Regions from separate parts of the Paenibacillus rhizoplanae genome, predicted to be linked through region 1. Evidence: riboswitches for the same ligand, from Rfam matches in the RefSeq annotation. Region 1 holds a riboswitch; the other holds the start of a gene.
What was found. Region 1 has a riboswitch for cyclic di-AMP ahead of ACFSX3_RS24035 (APC family permease). Riboswitches for the same ligand answer to the same signal wherever they lie in the genome.

Region 1 (8,037 bases):
ATTTCTTCATATGTAACAGGGGCCGCCAGGACATCTGCTTCGCCGCCCATGCGGGTATAGACCAGATTCTTAAGGCTCTCGCGGCGCTTCAGCGAGCCTGCTGTAACTAGCGGCTGCAAATCCTCATATATGTTGTCAATATTCATCCTTCATACTCCTAACTCTATGAACAAGATAATGGTGATGCTCATCGCCGGGCAATCACGGCTTCAGCAACCACAACTTTATCAACGAACAGGCTCCCTTGTCAATGACAGGAGCCTGTTAAGTAGCTGCATACTGCATTATTATGTTTCAAATTTCCCAATTATACCCTATTCGCCAGCCGCTCCTCCTCCTACAGCCCGGCTACTTTGTACGCAGCCAGCTCATAAGGCAGACAGAGCGGCACACCTGTACGCGGATCAGGAACAATATCCGCCTCAATGCCGAATACCTCGCGCAGCACCGCCGGTGTCATTACCTCATTCGGAGCGCCTTCGCTGATCACATTGCCGGATTTGATCGCTACCATATGCTGCGCGTAACGGGAGGCATGGTTCAAATCATGGACCACCATAATAATCGTCCGGCCTTCCTGCTCATTCAGCTTCTGCAGCAGCTGAAGCACCTCCAGCTGATGGGCCATATCCAGGAAGGTCGTTGGTTCATCAAGGAACAGGATCTCCGTCTGCTGTGCCAGCGCCATAGCAATCCAGGCCCGCTGCCGTTGTCCGCCGGAGAGCCGGTCAATCGGCCGGTCATGGAATTCATTCATGCCGGTCAGGGCAATCGCTTCGGCAATAATGCTGCGGTCTTCAGGCGTCAGACTGCCGAAGCCCTTCTGATGCGGATACCGGCCATACCCCACCAGCTCGGATACCGTCAAGCCGTCCGGCGCGGTAGGATTCTGTGGTAGAATCGCCAATTGCCGGGCCACCTCTTTGGTGGACAGATTGTGAATCGACTTCCCGTCCAGCATGACATTCCCGCTCTTCGGCTTCATGATCCGGGCCATCGTCTTCAGAATCGTGGACTTCCCCGATCCGTTCGCCCCGACGAGCGCCGTAATCTTCCCTGTCGGAAGCGACAGATTCAGCCCCTTCACAATCATAGTCTCCGCATATCCGATGCTCAGCTGCTCTGTATTTAAACGTTCCGACATGATACACACTCCTTAGATTTTTTAATATATACATCCCTGTGTTACGCTTTCGATGTGGCCAAAAGATATAAAAAGTACGGAGCTCCAATGATCGCTACCACGATACCTGCAGGTACCTCTGCAGGCTGCAGGATCCAGCGCCCGATCGTATCTGCCGTAAGCAGCAGCAGGGCTCCGAGCAGAGCAGCCGCAGGCAGCAGGATCTGATGGCGCGGACCGACCAGCCTGCGGGCCAGATGCGGCGCAATTAGCCCGACAAAGCCAATGCTGCCGCTTACCGATACACAGGCTCCTGCCAGCGCAACAGCCGCAGCCAGCAGCCACCGCCGTTCCCGTTCGAGCGGCAGGCCCAGTCCCTTGGAGAGCTCATCGCCGAGATTCAGTACGTTGAGCACCCGGGCTTTGTAGAATGCGAAGGGCAGCAGGATCAATATCCAGGGCAGCAGGGCTAGCACAAACCGCCAGTCTCCGCCCCAGATTTTACCGGCCAGCCAGATGGCTACGAACTGATAATTCTGCGGGTCGAGTCTTAATGACAAAATAAGCTGAAAAGCATATATCCCGGCACCCACAGCAATCCCGATCAGGATCAGCCGTGTCGGCGAGAGCCCATCCTCCCGCCTGTAAGACAGGAAGTAGACCAGTGTTGCAGTAAGCGAGGCTCCTGCCAGTGCCAGCAGCGGAAGCACGAGGATCGGAGCTGCTGTAGTAGCCGGTACAAAGGATATAAAGATCAGTACGGCGAATCCGGCTCCGGCATTAATCCCCAAGGTGGAAGGCTCAGCGAGAGCATTACGCGACAAGCCTTGCAGAATTGCACCGGCTACCGCGAAGCCGGCACCAATCAGCAAGGAGATCACGATCCGCGGCAACCGGAAATCAAACAGAATCAGCTGCTGCTGCTTGGTGCCGTTGCCGGATAGGGTATGTAGAACCTCGAGCGGTGAGAGACGCATAAAGCCGGTATTCATACTGACCAGAAACAGAATGACGATAAGTACAGCAAGCAGTGTCAGAATACCAGCCTCTCTGGAACGGCGCGGTTTGGCCGGGGGGAATGAGGTGTAACGGTTCATTTGAGCTCCCCCTTGCGTTTGCTGGCCAGATAGATGAAGAACGGTACACCGAATACGGCAATCAAGGCACCTATCGGTGTTTCGTATGGCGCATTAATCATCCTGGCCGCAATATCGGCCACCAGGACCAGAATGCTTCCAAGGACTGCGGAGCAGGGAATAATCCAGCGGTAGTCAACCCCCACGAGGTAACGCGTAATATGCGGAATGATTAATCCGACAAAAGCGATCGGGCCCACCGTGGAGACTGCCGCTCCGGCGAGGAGGACGACAATAATCATCCCTGCGGTCTGTACCAGACCGGTGCGCTGTCCGAGACCCGCTGCAACATCCCTGCCCAGGCTCAGAAGCGTAATCGAACGCGACAGCATCAGCGCACCGATCAGGGCCGTCGCGACCCAAGGAGATATTACCTGCAGCTGCTTCCAGCTCGCTCCGCCAATCCCCCCGGCCATCCAGAAGGCGATATCCTGAGAGAGGCTGAACAGGATAGCAATGCCCTGGCTGACCGCCAGCAGCATGGCACTTACTGCCGCACCGGCGAGGGTCAGCCGAAGCGGGGTCAATCCGCTATGGGAGAGTGAACCGATCCCGAATACCAGCAGTGAGGCCACAGCCGCTCCAAGGAAGCAATACAGCATGATATACGCGAAGGATAATGTTGGCGCGAAAGCAAAAGCCAGGGCCAGGCCAACACCCGCTCCTGCATTAAGCCCGAGCAGCCCGGAATCCGCCAGCGGGTTGCGGGTCATACCCTGCAGAATCGCACCGGCAACGGCAAAACATGCGCCGACCAGCGCCCCTGCGGCAGCCCGGGGAATCCGCAGCTCCCGGATGACCTGATGCTGGGGCAGCTCCGGATTGAACCGGAACACCGCCTCCCATACGGTAGCCAGCCGGATATCCGCTGCACCAACCGATACAGATACCATCAGGCCGAAGACAATCGCTGCTATTCCCAGCACCAGAATAACAGCAGCGGCAAGCGGCCGCGACCGAACAGGAGTGTTCCCTTCATCAGAAGGAGCTTGTAGAGCAGAATCTGTGGATGAAGCCATATGCCGTCTCCTTATCAGGATTATTAGGGAAATATAAATGATTATGATTCTCATTATCGCAAATATATGAATATTGTTCAACTTAAAAAAGAGGCAGGCTTCTATATCCTGAGGATATAAAAGCCTGCACAATTCTCCGGCCGGTAAAGAACCTATTTTACAAAACTGCTCAGAATATCATCGATGGTCTTGGAATTGGCTATAGGACCGCTGTACAGCCAGCTGGTATCTTTGCCGAATTCGTGAACATTCCCTGCCTTAACGGCCGGAATTCCCTTCCAGACTGCGCCTTCTGTAATCTCAGCTCCGCTTGCCTTGTCACTGTTCACCAGAATGATATGCTCTGCAGTCAGCTCAGATAATTTCTCCAGTGAAATGGGATTCCAAGGTGCTCTGGATTCTGCAGGAATGTCGGTCACGAGATTCGGGAGCTTCACTCCAAGATCGCCATACAATACCGCACCGCTGCTGCGGGTCTCATCTACAATGAAGAAATTCTTTGACACCAGCCACAGAACAGCTACTGAATCATCGCCGATTGCCGCTGTTACAGCCGCTTTGGCTGAAGCCGCTTTCTGATCATAGTCTGCAATAGCCTTCTCCGCTTCCGGTGTCTTATTGAGCAGCTCACCGACCTTGAGCAAGGCTGCGCGCCAATCACTGCTGACCTCGTCGCCGAGTACATAGGTTGGTGCAATCTTGTTCAGCTGGTCATAAAGACCGTTCTGAACCGCCCCCTCCGACTGGACAATGTGGAAATCCGGCGTGAAGCTGGTAACCGCTTCAAGCGGCAGGTCATAGCTGATCGGCGGAACATCCTTAAGCTCAGCAGCGAGGTAAGCCTGGGTACCGTTCTTCGTAGACCACTGGGCAACCGGAGTCACGCCGAGTGCCACCAGATAATCCTCCAGATAAGAAGCAATTACACGCTGCGGATTAGCGGGGACGGTCACCTGATGTCCCATTGCATCCGTTACGGTCTTCTCCACAGCGGGTGCAGCGGGTGCAGCAGTTGCTGCAGGTACCGCAGTGGCTCCCACGGTTGCCGAAGGTGCGGTGCTTGCTCCACCGTTACTGCCTGCATTGCTATTATTATTTCCGCAAGCGGACAGCAGCAGTGTTGTAGTCATAAGTCCGGCCACCGTCAGCTTCCCGCTTCTGGATCCTTGCAGGTTGAACGAAAACATTGAATACCCCTCCTGTATGTTACCCTCTTGATTGGCAAAAGCCCTGTTACCTTCACCTTGTCTATACTGATGATATTGATTCTCATTCTCTATGTCAACCAATAACTTATAATAACGTAAAAACGGCCGCCTCCGCATCAAGCAGAAACAGCCGTCTTCTTATAATCTTCTATATTATTTATGCAGGTGGAACGGAACCGTAGCGATGACAATGTCCTTCTGATTCATCAGATAAGAGCGGATGAACAAGCTGGTCTGATTATGCAGCACCGCCTGCCACCAGTGCTTGGTAACGAATTGCGGAATCAGGACGGTAATATGGTCCGTTGAAGCCGTCTTCCACTCTACCGTATCGATGAATTTCACCAGCGGGCGGATAATGCTCCGGTAGCGGGAGCGCAGGACGATCAGGCGTACGCCGGGGTCCCACTCCTCCCACTTCTGTTCCATCTTGTGTATCTCTTCTTCATCGAAGCCCACATATACAGCAACCACATTATCGGTCAATGACTTCGCATAACTGATCGAATGCAGTACAGCGCGGGTTACACCAGCGACTGGAACGACTACGGTGCTTCCTTTGATACAAGGCTTGTCAGTAGCCGGACAGATCCGCAGCTGATCGGCAATATTCATATAATGGCGGTGAATCCGGTGGAACACAATGATGACAACCGGCAGGAAGATGAAAGCCATCCACACGCTGGAGAATTTGGTGATAATGAAGATCAGGGTGATCGTTAACGTGGTGAGCATCCCGACCGTATTCACGGCGAACTTGCTCTGCCAGCCTTTCGGCTTCGTTCTGTACCATTGGACCATCATGCCAAGCTGCGACAGCGTGAACGGAATGAATACCCCCACTGCATATAATGGAATGAGCCCTTCTGTATTCCCGTGAAAGGCCGCTACCAGCACTGCCGACATCACGCCGAGGAAAATAATGCCGTTGGAGAAGCCAAGCCGGTCGCCGCGCACCATGAAGGCATGGGGCAGATATTTGTCTTTGGCGAACATGAACGCCAGCAGCGGGAAGGCCGAGTATGCTGTATTGGCTGCCAGGAACAGGATAACCGCCGTAATTCCCTGAATGAAGAAGTACAACCCGCCCCGCCCGAAGGTAGATTCGGTAATCTGCGAGACCACGGTGGCCTTCTCATCGGGCATGATGCCATACCAGTAAGCCAGCAGCGTAATCCCTGTGAACATGGCTCCGAGAATGAGGCCCATGAGCATCAGCGTTTTGGCTGCATTTTTCTCCGCCGGCGCTTTGAAGTTAGGAATGGCATTGGAGACCGCCTCAACCCCGGTCAGAGCCGAACAGCCGGAGCTGAATGCCTTCAGCAGCAGGAACATACTGACATTGGAGACTGCCGTGCCAATCTCAGGAACGTGGGCATGAGCCCCGCCGGTTGCATATTTGAAGATCCCTGCGATAATCAGTACGAAGATGGAGACCACGAACAGATAGACCGGGATGGCGATGAACGAAGCCGATTCAGTCACTCCGCGCAGGTTGACAATCGTTAAGAGCAAGATAACAGATACTGCTATAAGTACACTATGATTATGAAGATTTGGAAAAGCCGAAGTGATCGCATCCGTCCCCGCCGAGGCGCTTACCGCCACCGTCAGAATGTAATCCACCAGCAGCGAGCCGCCGGCCAGTAGCCCGGTATGCACCCCAAGATTGGTTTTGGCTACAATATAAGCACCTCCGCCCTGCGGATAGGCGAATATCGTCTGCCGGTAAGACAGAATCAGGATGGCCAGCAAGCCCAATACGGCTAATGCAATTGGCAAGGAGTACCAGATGGCGGTGAACCCGGCGGCCACCAGTACGATTAGAATTTGTTCTGTTCCGTAGGCTACAGACGATAGCGCATCAGAAGACAGGACAGCCAGTGCTTTCACCTTGGATAACTTTTCATGATCGAGTTCGTTCGACTTCATCGGACGCCCGATCAATAGTCGTTTTACCTTGCTTACCATTGTAATAACAGTTCCTCTCTTGGTTAAGTTGAAATGGGCTTTCCCTGCGCTGTTTTCATAAGTGGATTTCATAAATGCAGGCACCAAAATAAGCATACGGAAATGATCCGCATGCCTAATGTGCATGGTCATTATCCCACTAGTAGCTTACGAGGTTAGCTGGCGGATTCGGACTGTGGTAGCCCTACGGTTACAGGTCCTTGCGGACTGCTCCGATTCACCCCTTTTGGCCTTGGCCAAAGTGTGGTTCCCCCGTTTTTCCTTCCGGAAAATTCAGCGCATATTCAACTTCTCACAAGGACTAATATTAAGCTACAATGCGTCTTCCGTAAAGCGTGGAAACAAATGAAAAAAGAATGAAAAGAACTCAAAACAACCAAATTCATCATCCGGTATGTCTTGATCTTTCATTCTCTTTCATTATCCCTATATCACGTGATTTTACAGGGTTTTTGCATATTATTTTTTGCTAAAATTAAGGGGATTCTCTTCTCTTCCTTCTGTCCGTCAGCTTCTTACTCTACAGGCTCCTCTTTGCGTCCTGTCCATAGTAAAATGGAAATTAATGCAAACGCGATGAGTGCCAGCAAAGGGATCGTTATAAATCCGAACCAATTCAGATAATCCTTGTTGCACGGTACGCCGATTGTACAGGGAATCACTTTGCTGAGTGCCGGTATTTTCTGCTCCGCATAATGATAAATGGAGATGCTCCCGCCGATCAGGCTAAGGGGAAGCACATAAGGAATGATCCGCTTGTCCGCCCGGTAGGTGGCGATCCCCAGCAGGAACAGCTGCGGGTACATGAAGATCCGCTGGAACCAGCACAGCTTGCACGGCTCGTAATGCAGGACCTCACTGAGATATAGGCTACCCGCTACAGCCACCACACAGACGAACCAGGCCAAGTACAGACAATTACGCCGGCAGAAGGCAGAGAAGGCGGTCATTGGGCGGTTGCAGCTGCTGCTGCTGTTGCTGCTTGAATCTGGGCGTCAATCGCCTCCATATTGAAAGGCTCCTTCACCTTGATGCCATTCACGAACAAGGACGGTGTATTCGTTACGCCCGCATCCGTGCCAAGCTGAATATCCCGGTCAAGCTCCTTCTCATAGGTACGGCCATCAATATCCTTGCGCAGCAGGTCATAATCCACCGGTAGCTCCAGCTGCTTGGCAAGACTCACCATGAAGTCAGGCGTAGCCCATTCCTTGTCTTCATTCCCCTGATTGGCATAGATCGCATCGAAATACTTCCAGAACGCTTCCTGGTTCTGATGATAGACCGACAGCGCTGCAAGAGAGGCCGTTCTCGAATCCTGGGCGATGAAGGCCAGATTCACGAAATAGAAGGCGGCTTTATTCTGATCCACATAGCCCTGAACGATCTGCGGTTTGATGACACCGGTGAACTGGGCGCAAGCCGGACATTTAAAATCGCCGAATTCCACAATTTTGACCGGAGCATCCTCCTTGCCAAGCCGCATCATTTCACTGTAATTGAAGGCAACCGGCTTACTGTCTGTGCCGGCAGGCGAAGAGTCCTTCGAAGCCAGCATGAATAAGCCTACAAAAATAATA
Region 2 (8,037 bases), on a different contig from region 1:
GGTTAATGGCAATGGTAGACACCCCGGACTGAATGGAGAGCAGACCCTCCACCATCATCAGGCGGACTTCAATCTCGCGTTTGGATATCCGCTTCAGCTTGTTGGCCATAGGATGCCACATAACATAACCGGTGAATATCCCGAGCAGGGTCGCAATGAACGCTCCGGCAATTGCGTGGGCCAGGATGTCCATGTTGCTCATATCACCCAAGGCGGCGATCAGCCCGATAACAGCCCCGAGTACCCCTAGTGTAGGTGCGTACATTCCGGCCTGGGAGAAAATCAAGGCCCCGGCTTTATGTCTGTCTTCAGTAGCATGTATATCTTCCATTAATACATCACGGACGAACTCCTGATCGTTGCCGTCAATAATCATCCGCATGCCGTTTCTCAGGAAGTTATCTTCAATTTCATCGACATTGGACTCCAACGCCAGCAGCCCTTCGCGGCGGGTGATGGATGCCCATTCCATGAACATTGTAATCAGTTCAGGCTTGCCGACCATCTTTTTCTTCACAAATAGGATCTTTAACAGCTTAGGGAAATTCTTGACTTCCGACATCGGAAAGGCCATGAAGATAGAGGCAGCCGTGCCAAGAAAAATAATGACATAGGCAGCAGGGTTGTTCAAGCTTGCAAGTGGAGCATGCTTGAGTATCATCCCCCAGATTACTGCGATCAGACCAAAAACCAGGCCTAGAATTGTTGAAATTTCCATTTATGCACCTCGTCCATGAGAATTAAGAAGTGATCGACTAACCGCGTAATTCGTCCTTGAACCGCGGGAGAACACTCTGTTCGTAACCAAATCACGTATATTCTTCTTTATCGACATCATTCCCTTTTTTGTGAAGTGATTTTTTCGGCTATAATAGATAAGGTAGGTTATTATTCATCAGCGAAGAAAACGGAGTGATTGATGTGGGAGTTAAGCATGGCAGGGATTATAGTGAAATTCTTGTTGAACTGACAGGAGCCGTTGGACGGATTGCAGACGGGTACATTTTTTTTGAGATGGAGTCTGAAGAGTGGGCGAATCTGCCGGAGGAATCGAAGCAGGAGGTCTGGGAGGCGCTTGCGGAGGACCTGTTCTACGCACTGGGCAATGAACCGGTCATTCAGGTGGGCAGCGGAGTTGTAATGTACGATAAAGAAACACACCGCATTAATATTTTACTGGGCGATGAGGATCTGGCTTCGGTGGTTCTTGTATAAGCAGGCGGAATTGTGGCAGCGGGTTTGTTCCGGGCTTCCGGCCATGTTAAAATTGGAAGTGGAGTACTAATTGCCGGGATGTCAGAATACACTTAATCAAAAAATCTTTGGCCTGGCACATCCCTTGGACTTTTAGAAGCTGAGGGATGTTTTATTTAACTTAGCAAGGGAGGAAACGAATTGCAATTAACTGAGGAAGAACTGCAGGAGCAGATCAGCAAGCTTGAGGGCTGGAAGCTGGAGAGGGATAGGCTGGTACGCAAATATATGTTCAATGAATATATGAAGGGAATTGCTTTTGTGGATGAGGTGGCTGCCATTTCGGAGGCCTTTGACCATCACCCGCATATCACCATTGATTACAAGACCGTTGTGCTGCGGATGGCTGCAGATGTAGAGAAGCTCGATCTCCGCCAGGCTCGTGAATTTAATGAGGCGTTTGAGAAGAACCGCTAGAGGACAAGGCCCTTATGAAGACGACAGGAATACCTGATCAATAGAAATGCCCGTGCAAGGATTATTCGATATCCTTGTCACGGGCATTATGCATAGGAATGAAGAGCGTGGTGAGTACAGGTTGCGGATTATTTCTTCTCGGCCAGCCATAAGGCTACATTCGCAATCTCTTCAGGGGCCAGCCTGTCTTTGAAGGAAGGCATCTGGCCGCGTCCCTTGGTGACTATGCTGTAGATCTGCGGCGCGTCATGCGATGCACCCTCCTGTTGCAGGCTAGGTCCTGCACCGCCCTGAAGCTGGTCACCGTGGCAGGAGATACAGTTGGCCTTCACTGTCGCCTCTGCGCTCGCAGCATCAAGCACAACCTCCGGCATGGTCGGTTTGTTCTGTTCTGCCACCTGGGATTTGCCGGGCAAGGTAAACATTAAGATTACTGCAAAGGCACAGGCGGCAAAAAACAAACCGCTCATGATCCATTTCTGCATCTGCATCCGTCCCTCCATGTAAGCTGCTGTCTCCATTATAGCGGATGGTGAAGTGTTATCATAGTATTTGTGTCAAAAAAATGAACACATATGATCCATTTTTTTGAAAATACCTCCGTCCCCGGTGTTATTCCTCATAGACCATGCAGTAAAAAGGCTTATTGCCGGTCGGAGTGCGGCGTTCATAGGTATCCGTTATGGTGAAACCGCATTTCTGGTAGGCGCGGATGGCGCGCTGATTCCAGGTCAGCACCTCCAGATCGATCTCGCGCTCCGGGTAACGGGCCCGTGCTGCCTGCACAATAGCCTTCATGAACAGATGCCCCATTCCATGACCGCACAGATCGGGCCGCATTCCGACACCAAGCCGGACTACCCCCTCCATCGGAAAGAGCTGGGCGAAGCCGCACAGATCCCCCTGTCCGTTCACTACAGATACATATTGCCTACTTCGCAGCTGCGGGTCTCCGAACTCTACGCCCAGCGCCTGCATCTGCTCCCAGGACATCCACCCGTAAATATTATACGGAGGTTTGTAGCTCCACTCACAGATCTCAGCGGCATGCTGCGGTTCCATAGGTACAACATAAAAGGTTAGCGGGGAGCTAATCATAAGCGGGCGGCCTCCTTTCCGGGACAATGCTTTTTACTATATTATATATATTTTATGAAAAGGCGGAATGGGTGTTTTACAAATATAGAGCAGGGTAAGTAATTTTATAGACAAAAAAAGCCCTTCTCCAAGATTTCGGCAAAAATCTCGGAAAAGAGCGTAGGTTACAAAGGTTTATTGTACATCGTCGTTGTCTTGGGAATCCGAAGCTACAGTCTTGTAGGCATCTGTACTCATGATCCGTTTGGCGCCAACGTAGCGGTTGACGTAATAGCTGTCATTCAGCGAACTGATGGTTACACCACGTGAGGAAGAGGCATGAGCGAAATCGCCGTCACCGACATAAATACCGACATGGGACACGCCTTTACCGTTTGTATTAAAGAATACAAGATCGCCTGGTCTCATCTCGTCGCGGGACACGGCAGAACCCATCTGATACTGGGAGCCGGATTGATGGGGCAGGTTAATGCCGATCTTATCAAAAACAAACATTGTAAATCCGGAGCAATCAAACCCGTTAGTCGATGTACCGCCGGACACGTATTTGGTTCCGATGGTTTTGTCGATCACTTTATCCATTTTGGAATCCGCGAAAGCGCTTCCTGCTCCGATGGTGAAGATAATGGACAAGCTTAGTACTGCGGCTGCTAGCTTCTTCTTCAAAAGTAAGTACCCCTTCCAATGCCTACGAGGTTAGCTTAAGGGTTCGGTTGAAGGTCCCCTATGACCCCTCTTAGAATAGGAGGTCAATTCACCCAAAGTGGTTCCCCCGTTTCCCTAAACTCATTAGGGAACTCGGCATAACTGTTGATTAGGATTAGCTGTTCATTCAATACATGACAAAACCTATATTAAAAGCGATTCAATAATTACAAAAATGTTACTAAAAGCTCACTGCGATAATTGTAGCAAAGACTAAGTCGCTTGGCAATCACTTATAACATATTAATGCATCTTTTTTGCTGTTTTTTAGAGTTATAGACCTTCCGAAAGACTCATATCTATGCGCCGGGGCTATTTTATATGATTTTTTTCTTTGTTTTTGCAGGAAAATGCTGTTTCAAGGCTGCGGATTCGGTGTAAAAGGTAGAATAAGGAAAAGGAAAAACCCGGAAATGATTACGGCAATAATCATCCCGGGCTCGTATAAGTTACATTTAGTTGTTAGAGGCAGAAATATTCGGGGTATGCTTCAAGGGTTCTAAGGTTCAATCGTAAGCGACAGCTTGGTAGGCTGTTGTGCTCATTACTCGTTTGGCACCAACGTAGCGGTTGGCCCAGTAGGACTGGCTCATCGAACTGATGGTTACACCACGTGAACTCGAGGACTGTGCAAACTTCCCGTTTCCAACATAAATACCGACATGGGATACTCCATTGCCCAGGGTATTGAAGAACACGAGATCACCTGAACGCAAATTGCTCTTGGATACAGTGGTTCCTACTTTGTATTGTGCTTTGGAGGTACGGGGCAAGGTAAGCCCAACATTCTTGAATACGTACTTGGTGAATCCGGAACAATCGAAGCCGTTGGTGTTAGTGCCCCCGGTTTTATATGACGTTCCAATGGTTTTTGAAATCACAGTATCCATCTTGGAATCTGCGAAGGCACTGCCTGCTCCGAGTGTGAATACCATCACAAGACCCAGCGCTGCTGCGGTGCATTTTTTCTTGAAGTTCTGAATAATCAAAAGATGTACTCCTTCCAGGGCCTGCGAGGTTAGCTTAAGGATTCGGTAGAAGGTTCCCCTATGACCCCTCTAAAGCGAGATCAATTCACCCAAAATATGGTTCCCCCACTTCCCGGTGCAGGGAATTCGGCGTTATGTGCACCAGAACAGTGACTTATCGGCAATTAGTTAATTTTCATTGGTTACGGTAAATTCTGTTTGAAAGATTACAACTTTGTTACTAGTAGTACAGGCATCATTGTATCAGAGGTTTTACCGTTTTGCAAATGCTTTTGTCCTTCGCTTCAAGAAAAAAAGAGTCCTGCTCCCTGCTTTGAGGGGCTGTGACTCTTTTTAGTATGCCGTTTTGACAGCTTATTATTGTGGAAATGATTTACTGGACCAGAGGTGGTACTGGGCAGCGATTCCCCACATATTGAACAGCGTGGAGGGCAGCGGAGCTGCCTGGCGGAGCATAAGGGCCGGCAGCCCCGGGTACAGCAGCGCAGAAGCACTGCAGAGGAGGAGCACCGCTAGGCTTCCCGCCCCCAGTATGATGGATATCCCAATGGAAGGCAGCAGCACCTTCAGGCAGATCAGCATCGAAGAGAACATGCCGGTACCGGCGGTATAGCCGAATTGCATATAGAGCAGAAGCTTGCGGACAAGGAAGAGATAGAGCAGCCAGCCCAGCACATAAGGCACCAGCTTCAGCAGGAGCGGGACATCGAGAACACCGCTGAGCAGATGACGGTACATACGCGGAAGCAGCCAGTAGAGCGGCAGGAGGGTTAGCGCCCATTCTGCGAGACTGAACAGCAGTACAGGCAGCCCATACTTTTTCATTCCGGGAAAAAAGAACAGTCCCCGCGCCCCGGCGCGTTCCTGGTGAAGCTCATGCAGCAGCCCTGCGCGGATAAAGGGGGTCAGCAGCAGCCGGAGCACCGTCAGCGCCAGCAGCAGCCACAGCCAGTGCTGGACGGCGGGGTCGGTGCGCAGGGCAGTCTGCCCTTCGATATAATACAGCAGTCTGCCTATCCCGCTGCCGCCGGCATTCGCATCCGGATAGCGCAGCAGGACGGGAACAACCGCGCTTTTAATAAATTTGTACAGGAAATATCCCCAGAACAGCCGGTAGATAAATAGCAGAATCAATATATAGAACTGCTCTTTCATGCTGATCCAACCGCGGGTTATTGAACTTTTCACCATTCCTTCACCTCACCAGACAAGAGTTCCGAGCAGGGTTTCAAGCAGAGTAGATGCGCTAAGCGTCCAGCGGGAGAGTGTGCGCGGCTCAAGCTCCGCCATTCTGAAATTATTAAGATGCCTGCTCTCCAGCAGAATGGAATGTCCCGGATCGATCTCTGCGGAGACCAGCGGCGCTTTATACGCTAACTCAAAGGAGGTAGCCTGACCCTCGCCGTTCCAGTATTGCTGCACGGTGTACCCGTCTGCGAAGGTGAATTTCACGGGAACATCAGGGTACAGGCTGCCCTTATTGCTTACATCGACTACAGCGTTATAGCGGCTCCCCCCGCCGTCGCTGCCATCTCGATTGACCGTGAGCCTGATATCATCAACTGCGAAATCGGGTGCACCCCCACCGTAGACATACCGCTCAAAATAAGTCTGCCAGGATTGCTTGGTCACTTTCTCCACAACCTTCTGGAAGTCGGCAGTGGACGGATGCTTGAAGCGGTATTTGCGGGCATAGGCGTCGAGGATGGCGTCCATATTCTTGGTTCCTGCTATTCGCTCGATATCCTTCAGCACCAGCTTGCCCCGGATATACACATTGCGCGTGTAGGCATCATCGCCGCTGTATTTCCAGGTCTCCAGCTTAAGCGGCTGTGAGGAGGAGACCAGGCTGGACTGCAGCGGGAGGCTTGAGGCAACGCCGTATTCCTGTTCCATCAGCCGGTCTTCAGCATACGAGGTGAAGCTCTCATCGAGCCAGGCTTCTTCGAATTCATTGCTGGCCACCAGACCGTAGAAATATTGGTGCCCGATCTCGTGGATGATTGTGCGCTCAAGGGAAGTGTCCGGTGAAGTGTCCGTGGCGCCGAAGGCGGTAATTAGCGTCGGATACTCCATTCCCCCGGCTCCATTGCCTGACTCCGGCGGGACAACAATGGATAAGGTGGAGTACGGGTAAGGGCCGTACCATTTGCTGAATGCCGTCAGGGCAGCCTCAGCGGCCTGGAAATAGCGCTCCTGGAGATGTTTGTGCAGCGGGTCCAGATAGAGCTTAATCTTCACCCCGGGCACCTGCGGCGCGGAGAAGGCCTTCTCGGCAACCACGAACTCAGGCGATGCCGCCCAGGCGAAGTCGTGGACGTCATCTGCATAGAACTGATAGATCTTACGTCCTTTTACAACCTTGGCGTCCCTCACTGGAAACCCGGTTGCGGCGACCTTATACTCGGGGGGGACAGAAATCGATACATTGTAGATCCCAAAATCACTGTAGAACTCGGAGTTGCCGTGGTATTGATGCAGGTTCCAGCCTTCTTCCTTGAGTCCTCTTCTGCCGGCAGGCTCATAGACGCTAAGCTTCGGAAACCACTGTCCGGCCATCACGAAGTCGTCAGCGGTTCCCATCCGGGCGAAAATTTTGGGCAGCTTGACCTCGAATTTAAGCCTTACCGTAATGCTCTCACCGCCGTTCACCGGCTGCGGCAGATGGACCTTGAGCAGTGTTCTGTCATTGATATTGCCGTCGTCCGGTTGCACATATTGAGTGCGCTGCATCAGCGAAACGCCCTCGGAGGTCCGCAAATCTGTCAGCGTAATGCTCCCGTAACCTCCTGCAGGCATGGTGTCACCGCGAAGCGTACCGCCAGACTCTTTCATGAAGGTGGTGTTGGCCGATGCGAATGCATTGGGATACAGATGAAAGTAGAGCTCCTGGACCGGCTTTGCGCCGGGATGGGTCCAGGTCAGCGTCTCGGAGGCGACCAGTGTCTCCTTATCGGGCAGGAGCTCCACATCCATGTGATATTCAACCACGCGCTGACTTAAAGCCTCTGTCTCCGATGTGTAGATCATATCTGAAAGATCGGACTGCACGGGCTGCTGCCGGGGGATAATGGCGGGGGACTTGGCCTCTTTTGGAACAGAGGCAGTCCATGCGGCAGGGCTATGCCCTGACAGAAACCATATTCCGCCTCCAAGCAAGGTGAGGACAGCCAGGACTGCGAAGATGAGGGTATACCTTAATGAATGTGGCTTCATACTATGATTCCTCCCGTGACAAGCATCTACGGGATGTATATGTTTGCAATCGCCGCATTATTAGCTAAAATTAAATAATTAGTGAATGGAAAGGATGTGCACATGTGGATAACGTACAACCGGAGGGCAAAAAACAAATTGCCTTGAATATTGTGAACGCCAGAGCCAAACATAAAGGCTTCGGTGCAGGCTCGATTGATCTGAACAATGTATCGCCTGTCATTATTGACCAGGGGATCGCCGTTATCGATATCGGTGCCATGCATGCCAAGAGCAAAGTGGAGAAGGGAATCAAATTCTCCATGAACCGTGAGGATGTTCCGGCGGGAAGACAGGTATGGGTCGTATGGGTGGCTGT

Region 2: linked by a shared signal. The riboswitch ahead of ACFSX3_RS00330 (C40 family peptidase) and the one ahead of ACFSX3_RS24035 (APC family permease) in region 1 are both predicted to bind cyclic di-AMP.

Annotation. Positions count from the first base shown of each region.
Region 1 covers NZ_JBHUKY010000054.1:94,205-102,241, forward strand. Annotated here, with positions in the region: gene murB (UDP-N-acetylmuramate dehydrogenase) at 1-146, opposite strand, end outside; gene ACFSX3_RS24015 (ABC transporter ATP-binding protein) at 338-1,144, opposite strand; gene ACFSX3_RS24020 (FecCD family ABC transporter permease) at 1,186-2,220, opposite strand; gene ACFSX3_RS24025 (FecCD family ABC transporter permease) at 2,217-3,278, opposite strand; gene ACFSX3_RS24030 (ABC transporter substrate-binding protein) at 3,431-4,465, opposite strand; gene ACFSX3_RS24035 (APC family permease) at 4,640-6,457, opposite strand; cyclic di-AMP (ydaO/yuaA leader) riboswitch at 6,586-6,746, opposite strand; gene ACFSX3_RS24040 (disulfide oxidoreductase) at 6,973-7,407, opposite strand; gene ACFSX3_RS24045 (DsbA family protein) at 7,404-8,037, opposite strand, start outside.
Region 2 covers NZ_JBHUKY010000002.1:14,193-22,229, forward strand. Annotated here, with positions in the region: gene motA (flagellar motor stator protein MotA) at 1-718, opposite strand, end outside; gene ACFSX3_RS00310 (hypothetical protein) at 922-1,215, shown strand; gene ACFSX3_RS00315 (4a-hydroxytetrahydrobiopterin dehydratase) at 1,396-1,671, shown strand; gene ACFSX3_RS00320 (c-type cytochrome) at 1,800-2,156, opposite strand; gene ACFSX3_RS00325 (GNAT family N-acetyltransferase) at 2,284-2,769, opposite strand; gene ACFSX3_RS00330 (C40 family peptidase) at 2,944-3,435, opposite strand; cyclic di-AMP (ydaO/yuaA leader) riboswitch at 3,440-3,583, opposite strand; gene ACFSX3_RS00335 (C40 family peptidase) at 3,981-4,409, opposite strand; cyclic di-AMP (ydaO/yuaA leader) riboswitch at 4,467-4,605, opposite strand; gene ACFSX3_RS00340 (hypothetical protein) at 4,821-5,654, opposite strand; gene ACFSX3_RS00345 (M1 family aminopeptidase) at 5,664-7,679, opposite strand; gene ACFSX3_RS00350 (YwhD family protein) at 7,784-8,037, shown strand, end outside.